DNA from 4 places in the Massilia pseudoviolaceinigra genome. Region 1 is predicted to be linked to each of the others. Evidence: predicted binding sites of a transcription regulator. Region 1 holds the regulator's gene; each other region holds the start of a gene.
What was found. Region 1 encodes sigma-54, which starts transcription at its own class of promoters, with help from an activator protein. Its sites were predicted from a motif close to TGGCANGNAANCTGCTTT; they were not measured.
Positions count from the first base shown of each region.

Region 2: RBA40_RS22895 (CmpA/NrtA family ABC transporter substrate-binding protein) is a predicted target of sigma-54. The motif match lies at 1,445-1,462, and genes of this name have one in related genera.
Region 3: RBA40_RS27110 (PEP-CTERM sorting domain-containing protein) is a predicted target of sigma-54. The motif match lies at 2,921-2,938, and genes of this name have one in related genera.
Region 4: RBA40_RS27635 (PEP-CTERM sorting domain-containing protein) is a predicted target of sigma-54. The motif match lies at 2,348-2,365, and genes of this name have one in related genera.

Region 1 is NZ_JAVCWL010000005.1:65,747-70,095, reverse strand. It holds gene RBA40_RS06520 (enoyl-CoA hydratase/isomerase family protein) at 1-59, opposite strand, end outside; gene hpf (ribosome hibernation-promoting factor, HPF/YfiA family) at 159-524, opposite strand; gene RBA40_RS06510 (hypothetical protein) at 912-2,252, shown strand; gene RBA40_RS06505 (RNA polymerase factor sigma-54) at 2,275-3,747, opposite strand; gene lptB (LPS export ABC transporter ATP-binding protein) at 3,750-4,349, opposite strand, start outside.
Region 2 is NZ_JAVCWL010000025.1:68,635-72,983, reverse strand. It holds gene plsY (glycerol-3-phosphate 1-O-acyltransferase PlsY) at 1-249, shown strand, start outside; gene RBA40_RS22905 (DsbA family oxidoreductase) at 310-972, shown strand; gene RBA40_RS22900 (DUF427 domain-containing protein) at 974-1,264, shown strand; gene RBA40_RS22895 (CmpA/NrtA family ABC transporter substrate-binding protein) at 1,513-2,748, shown strand; gene ntrB (nitrate ABC transporter permease) at 2,870-3,670, shown strand; gene RBA40_RS22885 (ABC transporter ATP-binding protein) at 3,672-4,349, shown strand, end outside.
Region 3 is NZ_JAVCWL010000035.1:28,142-32,490, forward strand. It holds gene RBA40_RS27100 (response regulator) at 1-1,193, opposite strand, end outside; gene RBA40_RS27105 (alpha/beta hydrolase) at 1,360-2,256, shown strand; gene RBA40_RS27110 (PEP-CTERM sorting domain-containing protein) at 2,269-2,880, opposite strand; gene RBA40_RS27115 (DUF5009 domain-containing protein) at 3,091-4,260, shown strand; gene RBA40_RS27120 (glycoside hydrolase family 18 protein) at 4,274-4,349, shown strand, end outside.
Region 4 is NZ_JAVCWL010000036.1:72,348-76,696, forward strand. It holds gene ssb (single-stranded DNA-binding protein) at 1-418, shown strand, start outside; partial or broken gene RBA40_RS27630 (IS5 family transposase) at 582-1,518, shown strand; gene RBA40_RS27635 (PEP-CTERM sorting domain-containing protein) at 1,663-2,313, opposite strand; gene RBA40_RS27640 (glutathione S-transferase family protein) at 2,553-3,242, shown strand; gene RBA40_RS27645 (hypothetical protein) at 3,300-3,959, opposite strand; gene RBA40_RS27650 (hypothetical protein) at 4,033-4,349, opposite strand, start outside.

The DNA.
Region 1 (4,349 bases):
CGGTCGAGGATAATCATGCCGGTACGGTTGGCAACGCGGGTCTGGACGAATTCGCTCATGGCTGGCCGGTAGAAGAGGAAAAAATGCGCTATTTTAGCGCGCATGGATGCAAAAAGGGCGCCACGCGGGCGCCCTTTGGCGAAAGGGACGGGGCCTGCTTATGCGGCCGACGGCGTCTCTTCTTCAGGCATCTCTTCAGGCATGTGCTTGATGGCCTGGTGATTATGGTCCTGGACCTTGCTCTTGTACTTCATGACCTGACGATCCAGTTTGTCGATCAGGGTATCGATGGCGGCGTAAAGATCGTGCGACAGGCTTTCCACATACACGGTTTTGCCCGACAGGCGCAGGTTGATCTCGGCCTTTTGACGTTTTTCTTTTTCCGTCAGATTGTCGACGGTGAGGATGACAGCAATATCGATCACTTGATCGAAATGGCGCCTTACGCGCTCAAGCTTGCTCTGTACGTATTCACGGATGGCTGGCGTTACTTCAAGATGATGTCCACTGATTGTGAGATTCATACACACACTCCTAATGATAATGGCACTTCTTGTTACTATCGTTCGTACGCATGGCAGCGCAGAGGAACAGCGTTATTACAGCACGGACGAGGTGATCCTGTACGCCCGCAAAATTGCCAATCGATTAATGGGTTTAATGGTATTCAACTCCTTCATTTTTGTACCCGAGCAACTTTCTCTCGTGTAGAACCAAGTGTATCAGTTATTTGGCATAGCACAAGGTAAGCACAAAGAAGCCAGGAATCAAGGGGAAATAGCCGGTATATTCTCTGCGGTATATCCTCGTAATACCGGCAGGATCGGAAAGTAGCAGGTGTGTAGACTAATATATATAAGACAACGGTCTTCACCTACAATCGCTTCCCCGCCCCTTTCCCGAATACCGATATGTTCAAGCGATCCGCCTTTACCTCCCTGCTGCGCCTGGCCCTGGCCGGCGCCCTGTGCAACGCCGCGCCGGCCTTTGCCGCCCTCAGTTTCGACCTGAGCGTGGCCACCAAATACGCGGTGGCGTCGCACGGCAACAACCCGCCGCCGGACGAGATCAAGCAGTACAAGGTGGTCCTGGGCGAACACTATCTGTCGGTGAGCAGCGCGAGCGAATCGACGATCTACGACCTGGCAACGCGGCGCCGCTACCAGATCGACCTGGCCAATCGTCGCTATGTCGACTACTCGCTGTTCGACGAAGCCGGCTTTCGCGTCCAGGAACTGAAGAACCGGTCGGTGCTGAACCGGGCGCTAAGCGTGGCCAAGGTCGACGTGCCGGCGTTCGACCCGGTCTTCGACGAACATGAGCTCTCGGTCGCGTCGGCGGTGCGCAAGCTGTCCGAATCGACCGAGGCTGGGGCCACCGTGCTGGCGGTCGACGGCAATCCGCTGGCGCGCATTCCGGCCGGCGGCACCAGCATCGGTGCCGGCGACGCGGCCAAGTTCGAGCGCATGATGCGCTACCGTTTCGGCGGCCACCCGCTGGTGCTGGCGCGCCTGGCGAGCGAAAAGCGCGTGCCGGCCGGCTTTGTGATGCATCACAAGCAGGTCGGCCACAGCCAGACGCGCACCTACACGGTCAGCGCGCTCAAGCAAAGCGCCCCCGCCAGCTACGACCTCAAGCCGTACAAGCCACGGGCGGCAGCGGCTGACGAACTCGATCAGCTGCTCGACAAGGCGCAGGCGAATGCCGCCCCGCCAACGGCGGCAGCCAGGCAAGCCTTCGAGACCGAGATCGCGCAAGCGTTCGCCGACAAGCGTGCATTCGACGCCATGCTCGGCATGTCCGAATTGGCGTTTGTCGGCGGCGAACAGATGAAAATGCCGACCCCGGAGCAGAAGGTGCTGCTCAACGCCGACCCGCAAGTGCGCGCGTTCGCGGCGGCGATACGGCCCAAGGGGAAGGCGGAGATGGAGGCGGCGCTCGCCAAGCTGCAGGAACTGCGCAAGCTCACCACACACAAGCAGCACATGCTGGCGCTGTTTGAAGCAAATTGGCGCGCCAAGCTGGGCGACGTGCGCGGCGCGCTCCCGCTGTACGCCAGCGTGTTGCGCGCCAATCCGGCGCTGGCCGGGGCCTACAAGGATATGGGCGATGCGCTGTTCCTGAGCTACGACATGCCGCGCGCCTGGCGCAGCTGGGATGCGGGCCGGCGCATGGCGCCGGGGCTGGAACAGTTCAAGGCGGTGAACCAGTACGAGCAGGTGCTGCTGCGCGAGCACCCGGAGTTTTTCTAGGCGCCGCGCAGCCCTGGGCAGGCTAGAGGCACTTGCGCAGGGCGACCGGCGGAATCTTGAGCGCTTCGCGGTACTTGGCGACCGTGCGGCGCGCGATCACCATGCCCTGCTCGCCCAGCATGTCGGCGATCTTGCTGTCCGACAGAGGGCTCTTGGGATCCTCGGCGCTGGTCAGCTGCACGATCAGCGCGCGGATCGCCGTCGATGACGCTTCGCCGCCCGCTTCGGTAGCCACGTGGCTGCCGAAAAAATATTTGAGCTCGAACATGCCGTGCGGCGTCATCATGTACTTTTGCGTGGTCACGCGCGAGATCGTACTTTCGTGCAGGCCGAGCGTGTCGGCGATCTCACGCAGCACCAGCGGGCGCATCGCCACCGCACCGTGCGAGAAGAAATTGCGCTGGCGTTCGACAATCGCTTCGGCCACCCGCAAGATGGTATCGAAACGCTGGCGCATGTTCTTGATCAGCCACTTGGCTTCCTGCAGCTGCGCGCCCATCTGCCCTTCACCCTTGCCTTGCTTGAGCAGCGCGGCGTACATGCTGTTCACGCGCAGGCGCGGCATGACATCGTTATTGAGCATCACCGACCAGCCGTTTTTCGCCTTGCGCACGATCACGTCCGGCACCACGTAGTCCGACACGTCCGACGCGAACTCCGCGCCCGGATGCGGATTGCATTGGCGGATCACGGTCTGCGCCTCGCGCAAGTCCTCATCGTCGCAGTCGAGCGCCTTTTTCAGCTTGTTGAATTCACGCTGCGCGAACCAGGTCAGGTGGTTTTCCACAATCGTCAGCGCCATGCGCCGCGTGACCAGCGCCACGCCCGGCATGCGCCGGATCTGCAGCGCCAGGCATTCGGACGCATTGCGCGCCCCCACCCCAACCGGATCGAAACTTTGCAGCAGCGCCAGTGCGGTGCGCAGTTCTTCGATCTCGATCTCCAGCTCGGGCGGCATGCGCTCGTGGATTTCTTCCAGCGTTTCGGTCAGGTAGCCGTTGTCGTCGATGGCGTCGACGATCAGTTCGACCAGCGCGCGGTCGCGCGCCTCCAGCACGGTCACGCGCATCTGCTCCATCAGGTGCTCGCGCAAGGTGGTGGCGGAGGCTTCCAGCTGCGGGCGCGAATCCTCGTCGTCGGACGTCTTGGCGCGACCGAGGTCGCCCCACTCGCCATCGTTGTCGCTGCTGGCCGGGCTGTCCGTCTCGCCGCCTTCGAAGCCCTCGCCTTCGCTTGGTGCCGGCGCGTCCTGGGCACCCGGCTCGGGCGCCGCTTCGGTCGGGGTCGACGTGCTGCTGATGGCGCCATCGCCCAGCAGGCGCACCGAGTGATCGAGCGGGTCGTCGAGCCGTTCGAGCAGCGGATTGTCGCTCAGCAGCTGCTCCAGCTCCTGGTGCAGTTCCAGGGTCGACAACTGCAGCAGCCGGATCGACTGCTGCAGCTGGGGCGTGAGGGCGAGGTGCTGTGAGGTACGTAGTTGAAGGGACTGTTTCATGCCTACATCCGGAAGTGTTCGCCCAGGTAGACCCGGCGCACGGATTCATCGGCGATGATGTCGTCGGGTCGACCGGAGGCGAGCACCGCACCCTGGTTGATGATGTAGGCACGGTCGCAGATGCCCAGCGTTTCGCGCACGTTGTGGTCGGTGATCAGGACCCCGATGCCGCGCTGCTTGAGGAAGCGCACGATGCGCTGGATCTCGATGACCGCAATCGGGTCGACCCCGGCGAACGGTTCGTCGAGCAGCACGAAGCGCGGATTGGTCGCCAGCGCGCGCGCGATCTCGACCCGGCGCCGCTCGCCGCCCGACAGCGACATGGCCTGGTTCTCGCGCAGTTTTTCAATTTGCAGGTCGGCCAGCAGGGTGTCGAGGCGCTCGTTGATCTGGGCCTTGGTCAGCGCCTTGCCATCGACCTTCTGCAGTTCCAGCACGGCGCGGATGTTTTCTTCCACCGTCAGCTTGCGGAACACCGACGCTTCCTGTGGCAGATACGACAGGCCGAGCGCGGCGCGGCGGTGAATCGGCAGGCTCGAAATATCGACTCCGCTGATATCGATCGTGCCCGCGTCCGACGGCACCAGGCCGACGATCATGTA
Region 2 (4,349 bases), on a different contig from region 1:
CTGGGCCTGGCGGTGCTGGCGACCTGGCTGGTGGTCGCCTTCGTCTCGCGCTACTCCTCGCTGGCGGCGCTGGTGGCCGCGATCCTGGCACCGATTTACTACGGTCTGGCGTTCGGCATCGATGAACTGTTTTTCGCCGTGGTGGCGATGAGTTCGCTGCTGCTGTACCGCCATACCCAGAACATCGCCAACCTGATGGCCGGCAAGGAAAGCAAGATCGGCAGCAAATCAGCGGGCGCCAAAAAATAGGGTGTGCGGGTGCGATGTGCCGCTTGGCGCTAGAATGGAACGCCCGACCGACAGGAGCACCTGGTGACCAAGCTGAAAATTGATTTTGTATCCGATATCTCCTGCCCCTGGTGCGTGATTGGCCTCAAGTCGCTGGAACAGGCGCTGGGCCGCCTGGACGGCGTGGCGAGCGCCGAACTGCACTTCCAGCCCTTCGAGCTCAATCCGAACATGGTTGCCGAAGGCCAGGACATCGGTGAACACCTCACTGAAAAATACGGCGCCACGCCGGAGCAGGGCGCGCAGACGCGCGACATGATCCGCGCCCGCGGCGCCGATTTGGGCTTTCGCTTCGACATGGATGCGCGCAGCCGCATCTACAACACCTTCGACGCGCACCGCCTGCTGCACTGGGCCGAGCTGCAGGGGCGCCAGCGCGAACTGAAAATGGCGCTGTTCGAGACCTACTTCACCAAGGGCGAGAGTCCGGGCGACCACGCCGTGCTGGCGCGGGTGGCGGGCGAAGTGGGCCTGGACGCCGCGCAGGCGGCCGAGGTGCTCGCCAGCGGCGCGTATGCGGGCGAGGTGCGCGAGCGCGAGCGGTTTTATCAGCAGCAGGGCATCAGTTCGGTGCCGGCCATCATCATCAACGAGCGGCACCTGATTTCGGGCGGGCAGCCGCCGGAAGTGTTCGAGCAGGCGCTGCGCCAGATCGCAGCCGAATCCACGTCACAGGAGCATTGAGATGCCTACAGCAAGCTGGAACGGCGCCGTGATCGCCGACGCGCCCGAAGATCAGGTGCAGATCGTCGAAAACAATGTGTATTTCCCGATGTCGGCGGTCAGGCAGGAGTATCTGCAGCCGAGCGCGACCGAGACCAAGTGTCCGTGGAAGGGCACGGCGAACTATTTCAGCTTGCTGGTCGATGGCGAAACCAACCGCGATGCGGTGTGGACCTACCGCGCGCCGTTCGATGCGGCCAAGCAGATTGCCGGGCATGTGGCGTTCTGGAAGGGCGTGACCGTTCAACGCTAATTTGTCGTTCCCGCAGGAGCGCTTAGTCCCTGCGCGGGTAGTCGTTTCTGCCAATGGCAGGAACGACGGTTCAGCGGGCAGCCCACCCGTTCTGGTGCACCGCACAATAACGGTGCCGAAAACCTCCCATCACGGCGCTTTCCGCCGCTAAGTTCTTCCTCTCTCACTCTCATTTCCCCTTGGCACGCCATTTGCTGATGCTTTGGTAACGGCGCACGCCTGCGCCTCGCTTGCCAAACGAGGGAACCATGACGACCGACCGCACCACCCTGACCCGCCGCACCCTGCTCAAGGCCGGCGCCGCCGCCTCGCTGACCGGCCTTGCCGGCGGCGGTGTCTTCGCCGCCGGCTCCGACAAACCCGAAAAAGAAGAAATCAAGATCGGCTTCATCCCCCTGACCGACTGCGCCTCGGTGGTGATGGCTTCGGTACTCGGCTTCGACAAAAAATACGGCATCAAGATCGTCCTGAGCAAGGAATCGTCCTGGGCCAGCGTGCGCGACAAGCTGGTCAACGGCGAACTCGACGCCGCGCACGTGCTCTACGGCCTGCTGTACGGCGTCCAGATGGGCGTGGGCGGCGCCAAGAAGGACATGGCGGTCCTGATGAACCTGAACCACAACGGCCAAGCCATCACCCTCTCCAAAAAAGTGGCCGACAAGGGCGGCGTGGACGGCGCGTCGCTCGCCAAACTGATGCAGACCGATAAGCGCGAATACTCCTTCGCCCAGACCTTCCCGACCGGCACCCACGCAATGTGGCTGTACTACTGGCTGGCCACCTACGGCATCAACCCGCTCAAGGACGCCAAGGTCATCACCGTGCCGCCCCCGCAGATGGTGGCCAATATGCGGGTCGGCAACATGGATGGCTTTTGCGTGGGCGAGCCGTGGAACCACCGCGCCATCGTCGACGGCGTCGGCATCACCGCCGCCACCACCCAGGATATCTGGAAAGACCACCCGGAAAAAACCCTCGGCACCACACTCGAATGGGCCAAAAAATACCCGAACAGTGCACGCGCCCTGATCGCCGCCGTATTGGAAGCGAGCAAGTGGATCGACGCCGGCCTCGTCAACAAAACCAAGATGGCCGCCACCATCGCCGACAAGTCGTACGTGAACACCTCGGTCGATGTCATCAACCAGCGCATCCTGGGGCGCTACCAGAACGGCCTGGGCAAGACCTGGGACGACCCCAACTACATGAAGTTCTACAACGACGGCTCGGTCAACTATCCCTACCTGTCCGATGGCATGTGGTTCCTGACCCAGCACAAGCGCTGGGGCTTGCTCAAGACCGAACCGGATTACCTGGCCACCGCCACCAGCGTGAGCCAGATCGGGCTCTACACCGAGGCGGCCGCCATGGCCAAGGCGAGCGTGCCCAAGTCGCCGCTACGCACGGTGAAAATGCTCGACGGAACGGTCTGGGATGGCAAGAATCCCAAGGCCTACGCCGAATCCTTCAAGATCAGAGCCTAACCGGGAGCCCATGATGAGTGCCGTGCTCGAATCGATGCCGACTACCCCGAGCGCTGTGCCGCAGGCCGCGCCGGTGCCTGAAAAACGCCCGCGCAGCGAGCGCCTCGCCAGCCAGGGCGTGATGCTGAGCGATGGCAGCTCGCGCCTGCGCGGCGTGGTTTTGGCGCTGCTGCCGCCGTTGATGGGACTGGGCTTGCTGGTGCTGCTGTGGCAGATCTTATCGGTCAACAACACCAGCTTTCCCTCGCCCGCCGTAACCTTCGCCGAAGCGGTGCGCATGTTCGCCGATCCTTTCTACCGAAACGGCCCCAACGACCAGGGCATTGGCTGGAATATCCTGGCCTCGCTCAAGCGTGTGGCGCTCGGCTTCGGTCTGGCGGCCGCGGTCGGCATTCCGCTCGGCTTCATGATCGGGCGCTTCCATTTTCTGGCGGGCATGTTCAATCCCATCATCAGCCTGCTCAAGCCCGTCTCGCCGCTGGCCTGGCTGCCGATTGGCTTGCTGGTGTTCAAGTCGGCCGATCCGGCGGCGATCTGGTCGATCTTCATCTGCTCGATCTGGCCGATGATCGTCAATACCGCCGCTGGCGTGCAGCGCGTGCCGCAGGACTACATGAACGTCGCGCGCGTGCTGCAACTGTCGGAATGGAAAATCTTCACCAAAATCCTGCTGCCGTCGGTCTTGCCCTACATGCTGACCGGCGTACGCCTGGCCATCGGCACCGCCTGGCTGGTGATCGTCGCCGCTGAAATGCTGACGGGCGGGGTCGGCATCGGCTTCTGGGTGTGGGATGAGTGGAACAACCTGAACGTGCCGCACATCCTGATCGCCATCGTCGTCATCGGCGTGGTCGGGCTGGCGCTTGAACTTGCCCTGGTGGCCCTGGCCAAGGCATTTACCTACGAAGAAGCGGGGACCTGACATGAACAAGAAATTCATTGAAGTGCAGCACGCCGAGATGGTGTTCGAGACCCGCAAGGGGCGCTTTCACGCCCTCAGCAACGTCAGCCTGACGGTGGCGCAGGGCGAGTTCGTCACCCTGATCGGCCACTCGGGCTGCGGCAAGTCGACCCTGCTCAACCTGCTGGCGGGATTGAGCAGGGCGACCGATGGCACCCTGATCTGCGCCGGCCGCGAGATTGCCGGACCGTCGCCCGAGCGCGCGGTGGTGTTCCAGAACCACTCACTGTTGCCGTGGCTGAGCTGCTTCGAGAATGTGTACCTGGCGGTCGAGCGCGTGTTCTCGAGCAAGGAATCGGTCAGCCAGCTACGTGACCGCACCAGTGCGGCGCTGGCGCTGGTGGGCCTGAGCGCGGCGGCGCTCAAGCGCCCCAACGAGATATCGGGCGGGATGAAGCAGCGCGTGGGCATTGCGCGCGCGTTGTCGATGGAACCGAAGGTGCTGCTGATGGACGAGCCCTTCGGCGCCCTCGATGCCCTCACGCGCGCGCACCTGCAGGACGAATTGCTGCGCATCGTGGCCCAGACCGGATCGACCGTGGTGATGGTAACCCACGACGTGGACGAGGCGGTGCTGCTGTCGGACCGCATCGTGATGATGACCAACGGGCCGGCGGCGACCATCGGCGACATCGTGCAG
Region 3 (4,349 bases), on a different contig from region 1:
ATGCCGGCCAGCAGGCGGTCCACGATCGGCAATTGCTGTTCGGCCAGCATGCGCCCGACGACGCGCTCGCCGTCGCGCACCTCGTTTTCGGTGGCCAGCACGTAGTGACCGGGCCACAGCAGGCGGGCGCGCTGGCCGCTGGTGACCAGCGGCTGCCCCGCACCCGTGCCAGGCTCGGTGAACACACCGATGGAGGCGAGCACCCTGCCGTCGAGGCTCTCGAAACGCAGCGCGCTGATACCGGCGTTCATGAAACTGCCGGCAGCCTGCAGCAGCGCGGCGCGCGCGGGGGCATCGTCGGCGCCGGCGGCCAGGCGCGTCACCGGCCCCGTGACCGAGGGCCGGCTGGCGATGGTGCGCGGGAACCACAGGCTCGTTTCAAGCGAGTTGCCGACCGTGGCGGCGCTGCTGACGGCTGACAAGCGCATATTGTCGGAAATCGATTCCTCATAGCTGTCGCGCATGGCGGCAAAACCGGCCGCGCCGGCGCTCGCGGCCACCAGCGCCACCACCGCAATGGCGCGCGCGGTGATGCGGTTTTCCTTGTCCAGGACATCCCCGCGCACGGTGACGGTATTGCGCAGCGACCACAGGCCCAGCCCCAGCACGCTCATCCCGACGGCGGTGGGCGTGACCATGGCATTGTAGGCCGCCAGGCGGTACAGCACTTCGAGCTTGAGGAAGTAGCCGGCCAGGGCCGCCAGACCGAGTCCGGTCACGCCGGCCGCGCAGAAGGTCAGCAGGCCGGCCTGGCGCCGGCTGCGCCGCGGCAGGCGGATCAGGCGCAAGGCCATCCCGGCCAGCAGGAAGCCGATGCAGGTATTCGGCGCCACGCGCCCGGGATGGGGGGTGCTGGCGGTGGGCGCGGTGGGCACGCGCACGAAGTCGATTCCCAGGTTCAGGCCGGTGATGTGCTCGACCAGCACCAGCGCGGGCAGCACCAGCAGCAGCAGCACGCAGGCGTGCCACAGCGGCGCGTGCCAGCTCTTCGGGCGGGCGCGCGGCAGCACCAGGCAGCAGCATACGCCGGCGGCGATGAACAGGATCGGGCTGTTGATGCCCATCTGGGCCGAACCGGGGATCAGGGTGGCGATCGTGTTGCTGTTGAAAATCCAGCGCACCGCTACAAGCGTGCCCAGCAAGCCGACGAACAGGCCGGCGATTTGTTCGGCCGAGAAGACGAATTTTTTCATGGGGAAGCCAGGGTGCGGACCGGTAAAGATTACCACATGAAAATGCGCACAGCTATCAGCCCCGAGCGTTGTATTCCAGCCACGCGTATTGATGAGATCGTACTGTCGAGCTTGATGGCGGCCCCGGGGCATCACCCGGGCGCCGGAACCGGTTAAACTGATGCCTATGAACAATTCTCGAAAAGTCGCCGGCGTCGCCGGCATCGTCAGCGTGCTGTGGGTGGGCGTGACGGCGGCCATCGCGGCCAGCCAGCGCCGCCTGGTCTTCAATCCGACCGTCAAGCGCGAAGTCGACAATCCGCGCAGCAGCGGTCACCGCACGCGCGCCATCGTGCTGCGCGCGCGCGACGGCACCAAGCTGTCGGGCTGGCTGATGACGCCCCAGATTCCCGGTCCGCACCCGGCCGTGGTGTATTTCGGCGGCCGCTCGGAAGAAGTGTCGTGGGTGGTGCGCGACGCCGGCAAGCTGTTTCCCGGCATGGCCGTGCTGGCCATTAATTACCGCGGTTACGGCAATTCGCATGGCGAACCGGCCGAAGCCCACATGGTCGAAGATGGCCGCCTGCTGTTCGACTGGCTGGCCGAGCGCGCCCACGTCGATCCGCAGCGGGTGGCGGTGGTCGGGCGCAGCCTCGGTTCCGGGGTGGCGGTGCAGGTGGCGCTGGAGCGAGCGGTGCATTCGCTGGTGCTGATCACGCCCTACGATTCGATTCTGGCCATTGCCAAGCGCAAGTTCCGCGCGGTGCCGGTCGAGTACGTGCTGCGCCACCGTTTCGAGTCGGTCAAATACGCCTCCTCGCTGAACGCGCCGACTTACGTCCTGCGCGCCGCCTTCGACGACATCGTGCCGCATTCGCATACCGACCTGCTGGTGGCCCAGCTGGGCAAGCTGCACCTGGACGAAACCGTGCCCGATTCGGACCACATGAACATTCCCTACCTGGAAGCGACCCAGGAGCGCATCGCCGCGTTCCTGAGCGCCCGATTTGCCCAGCCGATCGAGGGCATTCCACTCGCTACCGCCCTGCCCGCGCAAGCCGTCAGCGCCGGCAAGACGCTGTAGGGCGCGCCCGATTCAGCGCCGGCGGCGCCGCGCCAGTGCCAGTCCCAGCACCGCCGTCCCGGCCAGGGTCAGGGTCAGGCTGCCCGGTTCCGGCACCGGGCTGGGCGGAACCACATTTTCGAAGCGCAGATTGTCGAGCGCCAGCGCGCCGTTGACGACCGGCAAGGTGCGAAACACCACGCGGTCGAAGCCGGACAGGAATTCGATGCCGATGAAGGAACCGGCGATGCCGTCGCCGCCGGTGTCGAAGAAGGTGCTGCCGACCAGGGTATTGCCGAGGTAGGCGTCGATGAAGGTGTCATCTTCCGGATTGGTGCTCGCGTCCGCGCCGAGCCGGGTGATCACCGACGAAAACACGATGCTGCCGTCGATCTCGGGCGAGCCGTCGATGAACTTGATCGCCACCCGGCTCGGCGGCGCCGGCGAGGTCGCATACACGTCGAGGTCGAAATTGACGAAGGTCGCGCCCAGCGGCGCGTACTGGCTGCCGATCGGACCGGCAACGGCATCCTCGAAATCGATCAGGGTCGGGGCGGTGAAGCCGCCGGCGCCGATCACGCCGGCCTGCGCCGTTCCGGCCAGCAATAGCGCCATGCAAGCCGCGACGGTCATTTTTCCTATCATATATTCTCCAATCTTCTTATGAGCAAAGCTGTCACAAGGCGAAGCAATATGCGTACCCGCAACATGTAGTCAATCTTTTCAGCGACTTAGCGCAACACTAACGGTTTCTTCCAGCTCTGCTGTAAAGAATGCCGACATGGCCGGTGATATAATCTTGTCTTCCGAACAGCTTTCCCAGCCGCCGGATTCGACAACCTACCCCCAGCGCCCATGCCCGTCCTGCTCAACGACCTGCCCCGGCAACGCATCCTGTCGGTCGACGCCTTTCGCGGCCTCACCTTCGTTCTCATGCTTTTCGTCAATTACCTGGCCGCTGCGCGCGGCGTGCCCGCCTGGCTGCTGCACGTCGATGGCGGGGCCGACGGCATGGGCCTGGCCGATATCGTGTTTCCCGGCTTCCTGTTTGCGGTGGGCATGTCGATTCCCTTCGGCGTGAACAGCCGCATCGCGCGCGGCGACGCTGCGCTGCGGGTGTTCGGCCATACGGCTTACCGGGCGCTGGCCCTGATCGTGATGGGCGTGTTCATGGTCAATGCCGAGTCCGGTTACAGCGAGCAAGCCATGCGCATGCCGATCGCGGCATGGTCGCTGGCGTTCTACGCGGCCGTGCTGCTGGTGTGGGGCGTGTACCGCTTCGACAACGCCTTGTTGAACCGCTGCCTGCGCGCGCTCGGCGTGGCGCTGCTGGCGGCGCTGGCCCTGCTCTGGCGCGGCGCCGACGGCACCAGCATGATGACGCCGCAGTGGTGGGGCATCCTCGGCCTGATCGGCTGGGCCTACCTGGCCGGCGCCGTGCTGTACCAGCTGGCGCGCGGGCAACTGACGCTGCTGCTGGGCGCCATGCTGGCCTGCCTGAGCCTGTACATGCTCGCCACCCGCAGCGGCACCGGCACGGCGCTGGCCGGGCATGCCATCCACAGCCTCATCGTGCTGGCCGGGCTGGTATGCGCGCTGCTGTTTTTCGACGGCCAACGCCCTGCTTCGCTGCGCCTGCGCCATGGCGCCGCCTTCGCGGCCGTGCTGGGGGGCGCGGCCTGGGTGCTGCACCGCTGGTACCCGGTCTCGAAGATCGGCGCCACCCCGCCCTGGGCCTTGTATTGCGGCGCACTGTGCGTGGCGCTGTTCGCCCTGCTGTACTGGCTGGTGGAAGTGCGCGCGGCGCGGCGCTGGACGGTGCTGGTCGAACCGGCCGCGACCAGCCCGCTGATCACCTATCTGCTGCCGTTCGCCATCGGCGCCGTCATCAGCCTGGCCGGAGCCCATTTCCGGCCCGCCCTGGTCGAAGGCAATAGCGCATTGCTGGCCGCGGCCGTGTTTACAGCCACGATGGTGCTGGTGGTTGCGCGCCTGAACATACATAATTGCAAGCTCAAGATTTAAGCATGGAGGAACGATGTCGCACACAATCCGCATGAACAAGCTCAGCCGGGCCCTGGCCCTCGCGGCCGCCTTCGGCGCCGGTGCCGCGC
Region 4 (4,349 bases), on a different contig from region 1:
CGCCGTCGCGACCTCGTACAAATCGAAGGACCGCAACACCGGCGAGCAAAAAGAGCTGACCGAATGGCACCGCATTTCGTTCTTCGGCCGCCTGGCTGAAATTGTCGGCCAGTACCTGAAAAAAGGTTCTTCGGTCTACGTCGAAGGCCGCCTGCAGACCCGTAAATACACCGACAAGGATGGCGTCGAGAAGTACGCGACCGAAATCGTCGCCGAACAGATGCAGATGCTGGGCGGACGCCAGGGCATGGGCGGCGACGCCGGCGGCGGCGGCATGGACGATGGCGGCGGTTACGATTCGCAGCCGCAGCAGAGCCGTCCGGCGCCACAGCGCCAGGCGCCACCTGCGCCAGCGGCACGTCCGGCACCGAAGCCGGCGCCGAATTTCTCGGACATGGATGACGACATCCCGTTCTAAGACCCGCTGAAGTCATTCATGTAAAAAAGCCCTGTAACTATCTGAAGTTACAGGGCGTTTTAGTTACTGGTGGCGGCTACCCAGGGAAGTGCTGATTTAATCGCCACTGGTCGCCCTTATGTTGCCAAGCTGGCACAATAGCGTATCCCATCTTTCTGCATTCATGATGAAGCAATCGAGCTTTTCTGACGCCGAGTTCGCCAGCAAGAAGAAGCTGACGCGGCGTGATCGTTTTCTGGCTGAGATTGAGGCAGCGACCCCATGGCCGGCTCTGGTGGCAGCTCTACTGCCTTACTACCCGAAGGGTGACGGACGTGGCCGTCCACCGGTCGGCCTGGAACGTATGCTGCGCATGTATATCGCCCAGCTGTGTTTCGGCTTGTCGGACGAAGGCATCGAAGATGCGGTCTACGACAGCCAGTCTATCCGTGCTTTCGTTGGCATCGACTTGACGCACGAATCGGCGCCCGACGCGACCACACTGTTGAAGTTCCGCCGGCTGTTGGAGAACAATAAATTGACGCGTCGGATTTTCGATGAAATCAACGGACACCTTGCCGACAAAGGCTTGCTGATGCGCGAGGGGACGATCGTTGACGCCACCTTGATCGCTGCGCCCCCATCGACCAAGAACAAGGACGGTGAGCGTGATGAGGAAATGCGCCAGTCGAAGAAGGGCAATGATTGGTATTTTGGCATGAAAGCGCATGTAGGTGTGGATATGGCCACTGGCCTGGTTCATACCGTCGTAGGCACAGCAGGGAACGTATCTGACGTGACGCAGGCGTATGCGTTGCTGCACGGCGGCGAGAAGGCTGTGCTGGGCGACGCTGGTTACCAGGGGGTGGCCAAGCGCCCGCAAGGCGCTTAAGAAAAACCCACTGGGCCGCGCGCTTGAAAAGCTGGAGCACACGAAGGCCAGCGTGCGCGCGAAGGTTGAGCATTGCTTCCATGTTGTGAAGTGCCTGTTCAAACATCGCAAGAGGCGCTATCGCGGCCTCGCCAAGAACAACGCACAACTGTTCACGCTGTTCGCTTTCGCCAATCTGGTGCTGGCGCGCAGGTTCCTCGGGTCGCAGCACGCCCGAGTTGCGTCTTGATTGCAGCGGACGGCGGGAAGGCAGTCCAAATCAGTCGATTTCGGGCTCACGCTGACTGATTTCGACCCGAAAAATTGAAGGCGCAAATCGATGCCGAGAATTTCCGGCTGAACCGCGTCAGAAATCGATCAGATCAGCGCTTCCCTAGCGCGCGCGCTTACGGCGCCGTGCGATGCCGAGACCGGCGATGCCCAGGCCAAGCAAGGCCAGCGTTCCCGGTTCCGGCACATTAGTGCTTGGGAGCGTGGTCAGGCTGGCATTGTAGTAAAAGGTCCCGTTCATGAGCGGCCCGCGGTCGCAAGACTGGCTGAACGACGCGTCAAATGTGTCGAGGGCACCGGATTTGAAACTCAACTGATTGACGGTGAAACTGCCCCTCACTTTGTTGCACCCCCTGTGGTTGTAGCTCACGTCCAGGCCGGGATGGCCAGGCGACGCGAAAGCCGCCCGCTCCGCACTCGTATACGTGCCTCCAGCGGCAAGTGGGACGCCCAGCTCTTGGGTCGAAAAATCCAGCATGGCGTATTTGTCGGTCCAACCCAGTACGGTATCAACCATGTAGATGAAGGTCAGGTAATCGGTTGCCGGAGCAGCGAACGTGCCGGTATTGGTGAATTGAACGTTTTTCCGAGAGAGTAGTGGATTGCTGGAAGAATACACATCGTCGACCGCTTTTCCTCCGCTAATCCAGTCGCCAGGCGTGGCGCTCAGGGTGAGACGGGCCACCGAGGCGTGGCTCTGTGCCGCAAGCGCGATCGATGCAATAAGGAGGGCCTTGCCGATGATAAATTTCATTCCGTTTTTCCAGTTAGATGAATGGTTGTGTAGGAAGGCAAGGTTCATGCCCGCCATTTCAAAAACAGGTATGTTGTTATTAATCAATAAGTTGCAAGTTAGATATATTTGTGGTTCGCCATATCTTTTGCATGGTGTAAAGATTTCCGACAGTTGTGCCTTTGGTATCCCTGTGCAGATTTTTGACTCGGCGCGACATCGGGCACATACTTTCACTTTTGGAAAGCACAGGCAATCACATGAATGCGCTCACGCTCCACTACCATCCACTGTCGTCCTGCTGCCACAAGGTACTGATCGCCATCGACGTGCTCGGCATCGAGGTGGACAAGCGCCTGCTCAACCTGGGTGACCCCGGCGAGCGGGCCGCGCACCTGGCGCTGTGGCCTACGGGCAAGATGCCGCTCTTGATGGACGGGCTGCGTCCCGTGCCCGAAACGAGCATCATCATCGAGTATCTCCAGCGCCACCATGCCCGCCCGGGCCGTACGCTCATCCCGGATACGCCGGACGCGGCGCTCGACGTGCGTTTGTGGGACCGCCTGTTCGACCTGTACGTGATGACGCCGATGCAGGCGCTGACAGCCGACCTGCTGCGGCCCGAAGGCCAGCGCGACGCCCACGCCGTGGCCAAGGCGCGCGAAGGCCTGTCGTCGGCCTACGGCTTCATCGACCGCCACCTCGAAGGCCGGACCTGGGTCGCCGGCGATGCATTCAGCATGGCCGACTGCGCCGCGGCGCCGGCCTTGTTCTATGCCTTGGCCTACGTGCCGCTACCGCCGCAGCATGGCCACCTGGCGGCCTATGTCGAGCGCCTGATGGATCATCCCTCGGTGGCGCTCACCATCGATCAGGCACGACCCTACTTCAAGTTCTTTCCTGGCCGCAGCGGCTTGTCCCACCGCTTCTTCGACCCGGCCACGACTTGAGGTGCGGGCCGGGGGCCATCCAGTTGCACCAGGATCCGGACCCAGCCCTGCCTGTGCTTATCGACCGGGCGTGATTGCCCGAGCCGCTGGCACGCCGGCCCCCGCTTGCAACAACCACCCTTGCGCCGGCTGGGTTTTAAATTCCCTGAACGTGCCTTGTTCGGCTTCAATCATCGCTCCCAAGAAAGCACCGGCAAGGGCGCCTCCGGCAATGCCGGCGCCGCCGCTGACAGGCATGGTGCTCACCGTGGTGTGCACCGTCGTGTTCACGCCGGATGTGTTGACCGGACGCGGCGCGAGCGGCGCAACTTTCGAAAAATCGGGTGTGTCGTCGGCGTGGAAGATGGTCAGCGGCCGGTTAGTGCCGACAATGGTGAAGACCATCGGGTCAGCGCCTTGCTTCTTCGGAAGCTGGATCCCGCATTCCAACGCTGTCCCGGCGATCGCCTCATCGTTGCGCGCGCGGCCAGATAGGTACAGGCACATCGGAGGGCCCATGAAGTACGTTACGCTGTCATTCTCGAATTTTCCGATGTAGGTTCCCGGCACGAGCGTGACGTCCCAAAACCCCACCTTCCATTTCACGTTTTCCCTGATCTGCAAGACCTGTTCATTGGCGGGACGCCGCAACGCTTCGGGCCTGACGGCGCAACCCGAGACGAGCAAGGACGTGACGAGCGCCAGCGCTGCACAGGGACGGTATTTTTGAGGAAACATATCCGCCACACTTTCAAAAACTAGAACGATGAGCCGATGGGCGTTCCGCCGTTGCCTGCGGGCTGGAATAGCATCATGCCTGAGCCAGCCACGCCAGCGGAAATTCGATGATCGTCTGTGGCCCGATGGCAACCAGGGCTGCGCGCGCCGCATCATGGAAACGTGGGGTAAAACCGGGCAGGTCGCCGATCTGCGCCCGCGTCGCCAGGTCCCAGACGGTCATCCCCGTGTCGGCCGCGGCGTACAGGCGCTTGCCGTCACTGAACAGGTCGAGAACGCGGCTCTTTTCGTCCATGTCCATGGGCCAGCGCGCGTCGGCAGACAGCGCTGCCTGCACCGTCGCGTCAAGGATGCGCACGCCCGGCCCTTTGCCTGATTCCTCGAATTCCT